DNA from 3 places in the Dactylosporangium sp. CS-047395 genome. Region 2 is predicted to be linked to each of the others. Evidence: riboswitches for the same ligand, from Rfam matches in the RefSeq annotation. Region 2 holds a riboswitch; each other region holds the start of a gene.
What was found. Region 2 has a riboswitch for cyclic di-AMP ahead of ACQP00_RS45935 (hypothetical protein). Riboswitches for the same ligand answer to the same signal wherever they lie in the genome.
Positions count from the first base shown of each region.

Region 1 (3,610 bases), 3.0 Mb from region 2:
ACGCTACCGGCACCGGTGCGCAGCATCGCCGGCAGCGTGACCGAGACCGTCAAAGGCAAAAGCTGGCGGGTGTACTCCTGGATGCACTCCGGCCCGCCGCTCGCCGCCCCGGTGAGCGCGGCCGTGGCCGGTGCGGTGGGCCGCGTCCTGGCCACGATCCACGGGTTGCGCGTACCGCCGCCGGGGTTGTGCCCGTGGAGCTCGGTGCGGTTCGAGCGGCGGGGCTGGTCCGAGCTGGCGGACCTCGCCGCGGACCAGAGGGCGGGGTGGGCGGCGGAGTTGGCACAGGCAGTACCGACGCTGCGGTATTTGCAAACGCTGGCCGAGGACCGGGCGCCGATCGACGAGCCCGTCCTGTGCCACAACAACCTCACGCCCGGCAACGTCCGCAAGGGCGCGGGCGCGCTGGTCGTCACCGGGTGGGAGCATGCGGCCGGGTTGCCGCCGGCCTGGGAGCTGAGCTCCGCACTGGTCAACTGGACGGTGCAGCCCGGCGCCGGGATCAACGTCGCCGCGGCGCGGGCGCTGCTCGACGGCTATCGGGCCCGCGCGAGTGCCGTTCCAAGACTTTCTTTCCGCGGTACCGCGACCGCGCTGCAGAACTACGTCGCCGGCCAGATCGACCTGGCGCTGACCGCGACCGGCGACGAGGACGTGCGGTTCGCCAAGCGCAACGTCCGGCACCTGCTCACCCACCTGCCGTCGCGCGCGACGTTCGACGAGCTGTCGGCGCTGGGAGGCGACCGCCGGTGGCCGCCTCCCACACCGGTGGTTCAGGCCACGTAGCCGCGCTTGGCGGCCCAGTTGGCCAGGGCGTCCGTCGACATCCAGTAGGTGCGCGGGCCGAACATCCCCGACGGGTCGGCGATGAGCACGGAACGGCCGTGGTCGCGGTACCCGACGAGCGAGATGTAGTGTCCGCCGGAGAACTCGTGGTACGTGCCGGACTCGTCCGTGGCGCCGCCGACGATGTTGGCGACCAGGGCCCGGCCGGTGCTCAACGCGCGGACCGCGTCGTACTGCAGCTCCCGCGCCTCGCCGGCCGAGGCCCGCTGCCCGTTGATGAAGCGGGCCTCGTAGACCGGCTTGCCGAGCACGCTGTTCATGGCCCGCGTCACGTCGGCGACCGAGTTGGTGCCGTTGACCGTGGTGCCGAGCCGATGCGCCACGTCGTCCTGCGACAGGTCGGCGCCGACCGACGTCAGCGCGATCCGGGTCGATGCCGGGCCGCAGTAGTAGAAGTTGGGCTGAAACTGGAAGTCGAAGTTGACCGTGTTCGCGGCGGGCGCGGTGTCGAGCAGATCCGGGGCCGGCGCCGTCGCCTTGGGTTGGGCGGGCGGCGTGGCGGTGCTCAGCGCGGCGGTACCCACCGGGTGGGCCTCGGCGGCCGGCTTGCCGCCCGCGTTGAACAACGCCGCGGTGGCCACGGAGACCACCATCAGCGAGGCCGCCCCGAGTACTGCCGGAACGGGCCGGCGCAGGGCTTTCCCACGCGCTTTTTCGAGCGCTTTTTCGCGCATCGCGTGGGCCGGCCGGTGGAACAGCGCGGTGAAGCGTTGGTGCATCAAGGCTCCTTCCGATACCGCCTACCGGGTTAGCTGACGGATTCGGACGGGAAGCACGCCCTACCACGACCTCCACTGACGGGAGGCCGACGGATTCACCCCGGACTACCTGGTTCCCCGGCTCGCAACGATCGCGACTCGACGGGCCCACACCGGCGCCATGTGGCAATGGCAAACGACCAGCACGGGCATGTGGACGTTACCGAGCGGTACATCCAGCGGCCCACCCCGCAGGCCCCACCCCACAGGTCGTACAAATGCGTCACAACCCCGTGCGATCGCTGCTCCGCCCGTCCTCGACCCGCCGGCTACGGTAGATGTCACCCCGACCCGCCTCGGCCCGCCACGGCCGCGCATGCCGCAACGCGATGCGAAACTCCGCCGCGTCGCGATCGAGCACCACGGCGGCCACCTGCCCGGGCCCGGCGACCTCGGCCAGCTCGCTCCCGTCCGGCCCGAAGATCGTCGAACGCATGAGCCCCGCACACTGCGCCGGCACCGAGAGGCTGAGCCAGTAATTCTGGATCGCGGCGTGCGCCTGCGCCCGACCCCATGACCACCCAGATCCTGAGCTGGGCGGCGAGGGCGGCGATCTCCTCGATTTCTTCGCGGACGGCGGGCCAGTCGACGTCGCTCCAGTCGGCGACCTGTTCCTTGGCGTAGCCGGAGAGAAAGCCCTCGGGAAACTGGACCAGGCGCACGTTATCGGCGGCGGCCACCCGCATCAGCTCACGCGCGGAGCGGCCGTTCTCGCGCGGGTCAACGGCACCGGCGGGCTGGGTGCTGGCGATCCTCAACGTCATCCCGGCATTCTGCTAGGCCGCGGGCGGCAGGAGTGCGACCGTCGGGTCGCCGAGCAGGACCGTGGCGGTGCGGTCCAGGCCCGTCACCTTGTGGTACAGCGCCATGTCCAGCGCCTCGTCCTGCTCCGGACCGGGCGGCAGTTCGTTGTAGCGCTTGACCGCCTTCTCCGTGAAGTACTGCAACCCGTTGACGGTCCCGTGCACCCAGTGCAGCGCGTAGCCGGCGGGGCGCCCGGCGCACAGTTCTTCGTACAGCGTGCGGCGCAGGTCTTCGGTGAGGCGCTGGCGGGTGGCCGGGAACCGCAGCGTCCAGTCGAACGTCGGCTCGACCTGGCCGATGAAGCCGCGGGCCGGGCGGGCCGCGCCGAGCAGGGCGCGGGGCAGCGCGGCCGTGCGGGGGCCGAGCGTGGCGGCGTCGGCGAGGGCGCGGGCGACCATGGAGCCCGGTTCGAAGAGGCCGTCGTACTGGCTGGGCCCGTCGCTGCCGGCCGAGCAGCAGGCGTGCGCGTACCAGATCGCGCCGTCGGGTTGCCAGTCGCGCAGCAGCCGTGCCAGGTCAAGGGGGCGGCCGGTGGCGTCGACGGGCAGGCCGAGCCGGTCGGCGTCAACCGGGGGCGGGGTCACCCCGTGGCTGGTGGTGACGATGAGCGCGGGCCGCTGCCGCTCCAGTGCGGCGATCAGCGCGGCGCCGTCGGCCGGCTCGGTGCGCCCGTCGATGAAGCAGGTCCGGGGCATGTCCTTGTCACCGCGGAGCTTCCCGGCGAGCGGCTCGCCGATCGCGTCGCGCATGAGAGCGGTGATGCTCGAGCCGTCGTCGACGGACCAGACAACCGGGCTGTCGTACCGTGCCGAGGCCGATTTCCACCCGTCGCGCAGTGCGGTGACGTAGTTGGCGAGCCCGTCCTCGTCGAGATCGAGGCGCCCGACGTTGCGCACGAGATTGAGCGCGTACTGCACGGTCCAGGGGATCTCGCGCGGCGAGGCCGCGATGAGCAGGTACGCCGGAATCTGCCCGGGGCCCGTCCCGGTCGGGCCGGCGATGTGCGGGAGGCGGCGCCCGTCGGCGGTGTAGTCGCGCAGCGTGAAGTCGGCCAGCCGCTTGCCTGTCCGGTAGCGCAGCACCTTCGCGCCCGGGCGGTCGGCGAACAGCTGCCGGATCGGCTCGGGCGCGTCGTCGGGCCGGGCCCGCTGCGCGACGCTGAGCTCCTCGCGCTCGGGCAGCACCAGCCCCCAGCCGAGCCG
Region 1 is NZ_CP192015.1:6,804,635-6,808,244, forward strand. It holds gene ACQP00_RS31990 (phosphotransferase family protein) at 1-786, shown strand, start outside; gene ACQP00_RS31995 (C39 family peptidase) at 774-1,565, opposite strand; cyclic di-AMP (ydaO/yuaA leader) riboswitch at 1,569-1,719, opposite strand; gene ACQP00_RS32000 (nitrilase-related carbon-nitrogen hydrolase) at 1,886-2,368, opposite strand; gene ACQP00_RS32005 (hypothetical protein) at 2,381-3,610, opposite strand, start outside.
Region 1: another riboswitch for cyclic di-AMP. It lies ahead of ACQP00_RS31995 (C39 family peptidase); the one in region 2 lies ahead of ACQP00_RS45935 (hypothetical protein).

Region 2 (3,610 bases):
GGCGCTGACCTTGCCTGTAGCAATCTTGTGACACCAAAGGGTTTACTTCAGATCCGGTTTGATGCGTCGATGTAGGGGTGCAAGGTCGGCCGGAGCTGGGTAGGCGTGCGATGGAGCGTGATCGGGACACGGCGATGGCCGCGATCCGTTCCGTGTACCGCATCACCGGCCGGATCAACACCGGCAGCACCCTGGCCGAGACCCTGCAGCTGATCGTGGACGCCGTGGTCGACGGGACCGGGTTCGCCGTCGCCGTCGTCAACTACCTGCACCCGGAGGGCGTCTACGAGGCGGTCGCGCTGGCCGGCTCGGAGGAGGCGGGGGAGACCCTGCTCGGGGCCCGCTACCCCGCGGCCGAGCTGGACGAGTACCTCGAGCGGGCGGAGGTGTGGGGGCAGCTGCGGTACCTGCCGCACGAGCGGCACAGCACGCACATTCATTCCTGGGTGCCCGATGCGGTGCCCGGCGGCGACGAGGTGCCGGAGGACGAGCGTTGGCACCCCCTCGACGCCCTGTTCGCCCCGCTGAGCGCGCCCAGCGGCGAGCTCGTCGGCATCCTCGGCGTCGATCTGCCCCACGACGGCCGCCGGCCCGGGCCGCTGCAACGCGAGCTGCTGGAGATGCTCGCCGCCCAGGCCGGCATCGCGATCAACAACGCCAACCTGGTGGAGGCCCTGCAGCGCGAGCGCCGGCACCTCGCGGCCAGTGAGGAGGCCTTCCGGCTGGCGTTCACCGGGGCCGGCACCGGGATGTGCATGCTCGGCCTCACCGGCGTCTCGCAGGCCCGGATGAGCCGCGTCAACCCCGCCCTGTGCGAGCTGCTCGGCCGCTCGGAGGCGGAGCTGCTGGAGCTGCGCATCGCCGACGTGCTGCACCCGGACGACCTCGACCTGGCCCGGCTCGCGTTCGCGGCGGCGACGACGGGCAAAGGCACGCCGGTGCGGGACTACGAGATCCGGTGTGTGCGCGGCGACGGTACCGTCATCTGGGTCTCCACCACCCTCTCGCTCGTGGCCGGCCCGCCCGCCTTCGGCATCCTGCAGGTCCAGGACATCACCGGGCGCAAGGCGGCCGAGGCCGACCTGGTGCGCCGGGCCTCCCGCGACCCGCTCACCGGCCTGGCCAACCGCGACGCCCTGGCCCCGCCGCTCGCCGCCGCGATCCGCCGCGCCCACGCCGGCCTCGGCGACAGTGTGCTGCTCTTCTGCGACCTCGACGACTTCAAGGTCGTCAACGACACGCGCGGGCACGACGCCGGCGACGCGGTACTCGTGGCCGTGGCCCAGCGGCTGTGCGGGCTGGTGCGCCCCGGCGACACCGTGGCCCGCCTGGGCGGCGACGAGTTCGTGGTGCTGGCCCAGGACCTGGCCGGCACCGACGCCGCGGCGCTGCTCGACCGGGTCGAGCGGGCCATCGCCGCGCCGGTGGTGCACGACGGGCACGTGCTGCGCGTGCGGGCCAGCGTCGGGGCGGCCGTGATCGATGCCACCTGCCAGGATGCGGGCGCCGCCCTGAGGATGGCCGACCGGGCGATGTACCAGGTGAAAGGCCATCGACACACCCTGGGGATGACCGAACGGGTGACAGCGCACGGTGAGCGTTCCGGTGCGCCGGGTGGTATCCCGTTGCTCTGGTTGGCCGAGCCTTAAACCTCCCAGTACTGTCGGGTGGTCTGCTCCGGCCGACGCGCCCCGAATCGCGGGGACACCGGACAGGCGCCGTCGAGCCGCGCCGCACCTTTCAGCGTCGTGGGCCGGGGACCCATCGCAGTCCTTGGGGTGTATCCGTGACCGAGTCACGGTAGGGCGAATCCTCCCGTCCGAACCCGTCAGCTAACCCGGTAGGCGGCACCGGAAGGAGACAGCTCGTGCTCTTCGACGCCATCGCCGTCAACTCCTCGGACGGGTGATCGCCAGGACCCTGCTCCTGGCCTGTCACACCCGCTGACCGCCGCACCTTGCCGCCGCGCGATCCCTTGTGCTCCACGGGATCGTGCCGATGGCGTGCGCCCGTACTCCGAGGATTGATCTTGCTGAAACCCTTGCCGCGCCAGTTCCGGCCGCGACATCGCCGTGCCATGCAAACCGTGAAACCGGCGGCCGTGTCCGCCGTTGTCCTGTCCGCCACGCTGCTCGCCTCCGGCTCGGCCGGGGCGTCGTCGGCGCCGTCCGCCGGCCCGGCCCGCGCACCGTTCTTCGCCGCCGACACCTCGCTCGTCGTGCCCGCGCAGGCCCCGGCCCCGGTGTACGGGTGGGCCGCCCTCACCGACGCGCCCGCGCCGCCGGCCCCACCCGCCCCGCCGCGCCCGGTCGCGGGGCTCGACCAGACCCAGATGAACAACGCCGTCGCGATCGTCAAGCAGGGCCGGGCGCAGGGCGTCCCCGAGAAGGGCCTCGTCGTCGCGGTCGCCACGGCCATGCAGGAGAGCGACTTGTACAACGTGGCCAGCCCGGCGGTACCGTCGTCGCTGAAACTGCCGCACGACGCGGTCTCGACCGACCATGACTCGGTGGGGCTGTTCCAGCAGCGGGCGAGCCAGGGGTGGGGCAGCGTGCCCGAACTCATGGACCCGGCCCACTCGGCGATGCTGTTCTACAACGCGCTGGGCCAGGTCCGCGGCTGGCAGTCGATGAGCGTGACGGGGGCGGCGCAGGCGGTGCAGCGGTCGGCTTACCCGAGCGCGTACCAGAAGCACGCCGACCGCGCCGCCCAGATCGTGGCCGCTATCGCCTGAACCGCCGTTCTTTTCGTGCTCCTCTCCCCGGCGCGGGCGCTGCGTTGACGCATGTCGTGGCGTTCGCGCGTCTCTTAGGGCGCTGTGGTGACGCGCGTCGTGGTGGTCTGCCCAGGTCAGGCGGTTGACGGTGCCGCGCGCGTCCGGGCGGTGCGGTGCGTGCGGCTCGCGTCGCGTTCGTGTTCTTTTTCGACGTCGGTGTCGGTGTCGGCTTTGGTGTCGGCTTCGGCTTCGGCTTTGGCTTCGGTCAGCAGCCGGCGCATCGTGGCGAGCGCGTCCGAGGTCTGGCTCTTGACCGTGCCGGGCGCGCATCCGAGCGTGGCGGCGGTGTCGTCGACCGACATGTCGTAGTAGAAGCGCAGCACCAGCACCGCCCGCTGGCGACGGGGCAGCCGGGCGAGGGCGCCGTGCAGGTCCAGGCCGTCCGGCACGCCCTGCAGCGCGGCGTCCTCCTGCGGGCGGTCCGGCACCCGGTCGACCAGCGAGACCCGGGCCGCCCAGCCGCGCCTCCGCTCGTCGACGAAGCGGTGCACGAGGACCCGGCGCACGTATCCATCGACGTTCTCGGCCCGCCGGACGCGGCGCCAGTGCAGATACACCTCGGTGAGCGCCCGCTGCACGATGTCGTCGCCGCGGGTCCAGTCACCGCAGAGCAGGTAGGCCGCACGGCGCAGGCTTGGCAGGCGTGACCGTACGAACTCGTGGAACTCGTCCTCGACGGCGTCCGCCATGGTGGTTCCTCCCGGCTGTCACCCCTTGGGCGCAACCGGACCGCGAATCGTTTCCGCCGTTACCGAGGCGTTGCCGTGGTTTGGGGACGTTCGCTCAGCGCGGGGTGGCGGTGGCGCGGCGGGCGAGGGCGACGAGTTCGGCCAC
Region 2 is NZ_CP192015.1:9,829,343-9,832,952, reverse strand. It holds gene ACQP00_RS45945 (FAD-dependent monooxygenase) at 1-31, shown strand, start outside; gene ACQP00_RS45940 (diguanylate cyclase domain-containing protein) at 111-1,649, shown strand; cyclic di-AMP (ydaO/yuaA leader) riboswitch at 1,720-1,862, shown strand; gene ACQP00_RS45935 (hypothetical protein) at 2,102-2,734, shown strand; gene ACQP00_RS45930 (SigE family RNA polymerase sigma factor) at 2,851-3,465, opposite strand; gene ACQP00_RS45925 (polyprenyl synthetase family protein) at 3,560-3,610, opposite strand, start outside.

Region 3 (3,610 bases), 2.7 Mb from region 2:
CCACGAACAGGCGCGGGAAGGGCAGGAGCGTGCCGAACGGCTCGTGGGGGTACAACTGCCGCAGTTCGTTCTTGACGTCGGCGGTGAACTCCTCGAGGTCGCTCCCGGACAGCGCGTCGAGGTAGGGCCGCAGGCCGGTGCCCTTGAACCACTCGAAGACCGGATCGTCGCCCGGCAGCACGTGGTAGTAGGTCGTCTGCCACGCGTCGACGGTGAGACCGGCCGCGGACAGTAACCGTACGTATTCGGCCGCGTCGAGCACGGGGCTGGCCGAGCGCGGCCCGGTGGCGCCCAGCGCACCGGACAGCAGCGGCGCCCACCGCTCCCGCCCGGCCACGCCGGCCAGGCCCGGGTCGAAGGTCGCGACCGGCACCTGGAAGGCGAGCGTCCCGCCGTCGTCCAGGGCGGCCGCCCAGAGCGGCAGGAGCGTCTCGTGGTCGTCGACCCACTGCAGGGAGGCGTTGGCCACGATGACGTCCAGGGAGCCGCGCTGGGGCCGCCACTGGGCCGCGTCGGCGAGCTGGAAGGTCACCTGGCCGGTCCGGTGCTCGTCGGCCGCCGCGATCATCGACGGCGAGGAGTCCAGGCCCAGGATCGCCGCGTCGGGCCAGCGCTCGGCGAGCGTGGCGGTCATCGTCCCGGGCCCGCATCCGAGGTCGACGACGGCGACCGCGGACGTGGTGGGGATGCGGGCGACGAGCTCGCGGAACGGCCGGGCGCGCTCCTCGGCGAAGCGCTCGTACTGCTGCGGGTCCCAGGAGGCCATGCCCCCAATGATGAAGGCCCGCGGATCGCACTCGATCCGCGGGCCCTCGGGGAAAACCTCGGTCAGCCCTTGACGCGGCCGTACCCGTAGAGGCTGTCGACCGTGATCGGCGCGTATCGCACCACGTCGCCGGTGTGGGGCGCGTGGATGATCGTGTTGTTGCCGACGTAGATGCCGACGTGCCCGAGTCCGTTGTAGAAGACGAGATCGCCCGGCTGGAGCTGCGACTTGTCCTTGAACTGCTGGACTTTGCCGCTGTACCACTGGTCCTTGGCGTTGTGCGGCAGGCTCACGCCGGCGTACGCCCACGCCGCCATGGTCAGGCCGGAGCAGTCGAAGGCGTCGGGCCCGGCGGCGGAGAACTTGTAGGGCTTGTTGAGCTTGCTCTTGGCGTATTCCACCGCGGCGCCGGCCTTGCCGGAGACCGACGGCAGCGGGCCTGGGTTGTAGTTCGCCCCGGTGACCTTGGTGCTGCCGGCGTTCTTGGCCTTCTTCTGCAGGTCGGTGAGCTTCTTGACGTCGCCCTCGATCTGCTTGCGCTTGTTCTCGAAGTCGGCCTTCTGCGTGTTCTGGGCCGCGATCGTCTTGTCGAGCTCAGTCTTGGCCGACTTGTACTGCTCGATGGCCTTCTGCTGCTGGCGCGTGATCTGCTGCAGCATCGACATCTGGTCGACCAGCGAGCCCGACGACGTCGCATTCAGCATGGCGTTGAGATTGCGCATCTTGCCGTTGGTCTTGAACGACTCGATCGCGATGGCCTGGACGCCCGCGCTGGAGTCGGCCACGTGCTTCTCGAGGTCCGCGGCCTTGGCCTGCGCATCGGCCATGTCGATGTTGAGCTTGTTGTAGTTCTCGATCGTGGCCTCGAGGTCTTTGTTCTGCTTGTCGAGCTGGGCCTCGATCTCGGTCAGCGACGGGTCGGCGTGTGCGACCGAGGCGGGTGCGAGCACCGCGAGCGAGATGAACCCGATCGCCAGAGTCCGCAGCACCGACCGGCGGGCACGATGTCCAGTGGACAAGGGAAGACCCTTCTGCACCTACCGCCTACCGGGTTAGCTGACGGGTTCGGGCGGGAAGAGACAGCGCCCTACCGCGGCGTCGCGGATTCACCCCACGAAGTGGGTCCCCGGTTCGATGTGCGCGCCCGGAGGGGTGGGCTCGCACGGCGTCGATTCGGCGGCGCTTGCCCGGCGCCATCCGGGGTGGACGGCGGACTGCCGAGCAGGCCAGCGCCTAACTTAACGTGATCACCGGCCGGGCGGAAGGCGCGCGCCCCGCTCGATATCTAATGTTCCGAATGTCCGGATTACTGCCGGTTGGAGCCTCGTGCCAGACCGTGACTTTGGTGCCGGACGGTTACGAATTCGGGACTTGATTTTGTACAGAGGCACGGTTAAATACACGTAACTTCATACACCGACGGTGCAAATAGTTCCGGGGGTCCGCACGTGCTACGGGTCCAGAACCTCGAAGTGGTCTACGACGATGTGATGCTGGTCTTACGGGGCGTCAGCCTCGCCGTCCCGGAAGGTCGGATCGTCGCCCTCCTCGGGGCGAACGGTGCCGGGAAGACCACCCTGCTGCGGGCGCTGTCCGGGCTGCTCGGCGTGCACGACGGCGCCGTCACCCGCGGATCGGTGACCCTCGGCGACCGCCCGATCCACCGGCTGCGGCCCGCCGCCGTGGTGCGCCGGGGGATCAGCCAGGTCATGGAGGGCCGGCGCACGTTCGCCGAACTGACGGTCGAGGAGAACCTGCGCCTCGGCGCCCACACCCGCCGGCGCGGGGTGGCCGAGGCCATGGAGCGCATGTACACGCTGTTCCCCGTCCTCAAGGAGCGGCGCGGCTCGATCGCGGGGTACCTGTCGGGGGGCGAGCAGCAGATGCTCGCGATGGGCCGGGCGCTCATGTCCGACCCGTCCTACCTGCTGCTCGACGAGCCGAGCCTGGGCCTGGCCCCGCGCATGGTCGAGCAGGTGCGCGACCTGATCGTCGAGATCAACAAGGCCGGGACGGCGGTCCTGCTGGTCGAGCAGAACGCGACCATGGCGCTGTCGGTGGCCGAGCACGGCTACGTGCTGGAGAACGGCAAGGTCGTGCTGGACAAGCCGGCCGCCGAGCTGCTCGCCGACGACGACATCCGCGAGTTCTACCTCGGCTCGCACGCCGCACACTCCTTCCGCGACGTGAAGCACTACAAGCGCCGGAAGCGGTGGTTGTCGTGAGCGATGTCCTGCGCTTCTCCGACGTGAAGCTGAGCTTCGCCGGGGTCAAGGCGATCGACGGGGTCGACTTCACGGTCGGGGCCGACGAGCTGTTCGCGGTGATCGGCCCCAACGGCGCCGGCAAGACGTCCATCTTCAACGTCATTTCCGGGGTGTACCGCCCGCAACAGGGCCGCGTCCTGCTCGACGACGTCGACATCACCGGACTGCGGCCGGACAAGGTGGCCCGGCTGGGGGTGGCGCGGACGTTCCAGAACGTCGAGCTGTTCCGCCAGCTCACCGTCATCGAAAACCTGATGCTCGGCCGGCACCACCACATGCGCTACGGCACGCTCGCCGCCATCGCCTGGCTCGGCCGGGCCCGGCGCGAGGAGCTGCAGAACCGGGCCCGGGTCGAGGAGATCGTCGACTTCCTCGAACTGGCCCAGTGGCGCCGGATGCCGGTCGGCCTGCTGCCCTACGGCGTGCAGAAGCGGGTCGAGCTCGGCCGCGCCCTGGCCATGGAGCCGCGGCTGCTGCTGCTCGACGAGCCGGTGGCCGGCATGAACCTCGAGGAGACCGAGGACATGGCGCGGTACATCCTCGACATCCGCGAGGAGCTGGGCATCCCGATGATCCT
Region 3 is NZ_CP192015.1:1,217,305-1,220,914, forward strand. It holds gene ACQP00_RS05615 (methyltransferase domain-containing protein) at 1-766, opposite strand, end outside; gene ACQP00_RS05620 (NlpC/P60 family protein) at 829-1,755, opposite strand; cyclic di-AMP (ydaO/yuaA leader) riboswitch at 1,796-1,945, opposite strand; gene ACQP00_RS05625 (ABC transporter ATP-binding protein) at 2,257-2,991, shown strand; gene ACQP00_RS05630 (ABC transporter ATP-binding protein) at 2,988-3,610, shown strand, end outside.
Region 3: another riboswitch for cyclic di-AMP. It lies ahead of ACQP00_RS05620 (NlpC/P60 family protein); the one in region 2 lies ahead of ACQP00_RS45935 (hypothetical protein).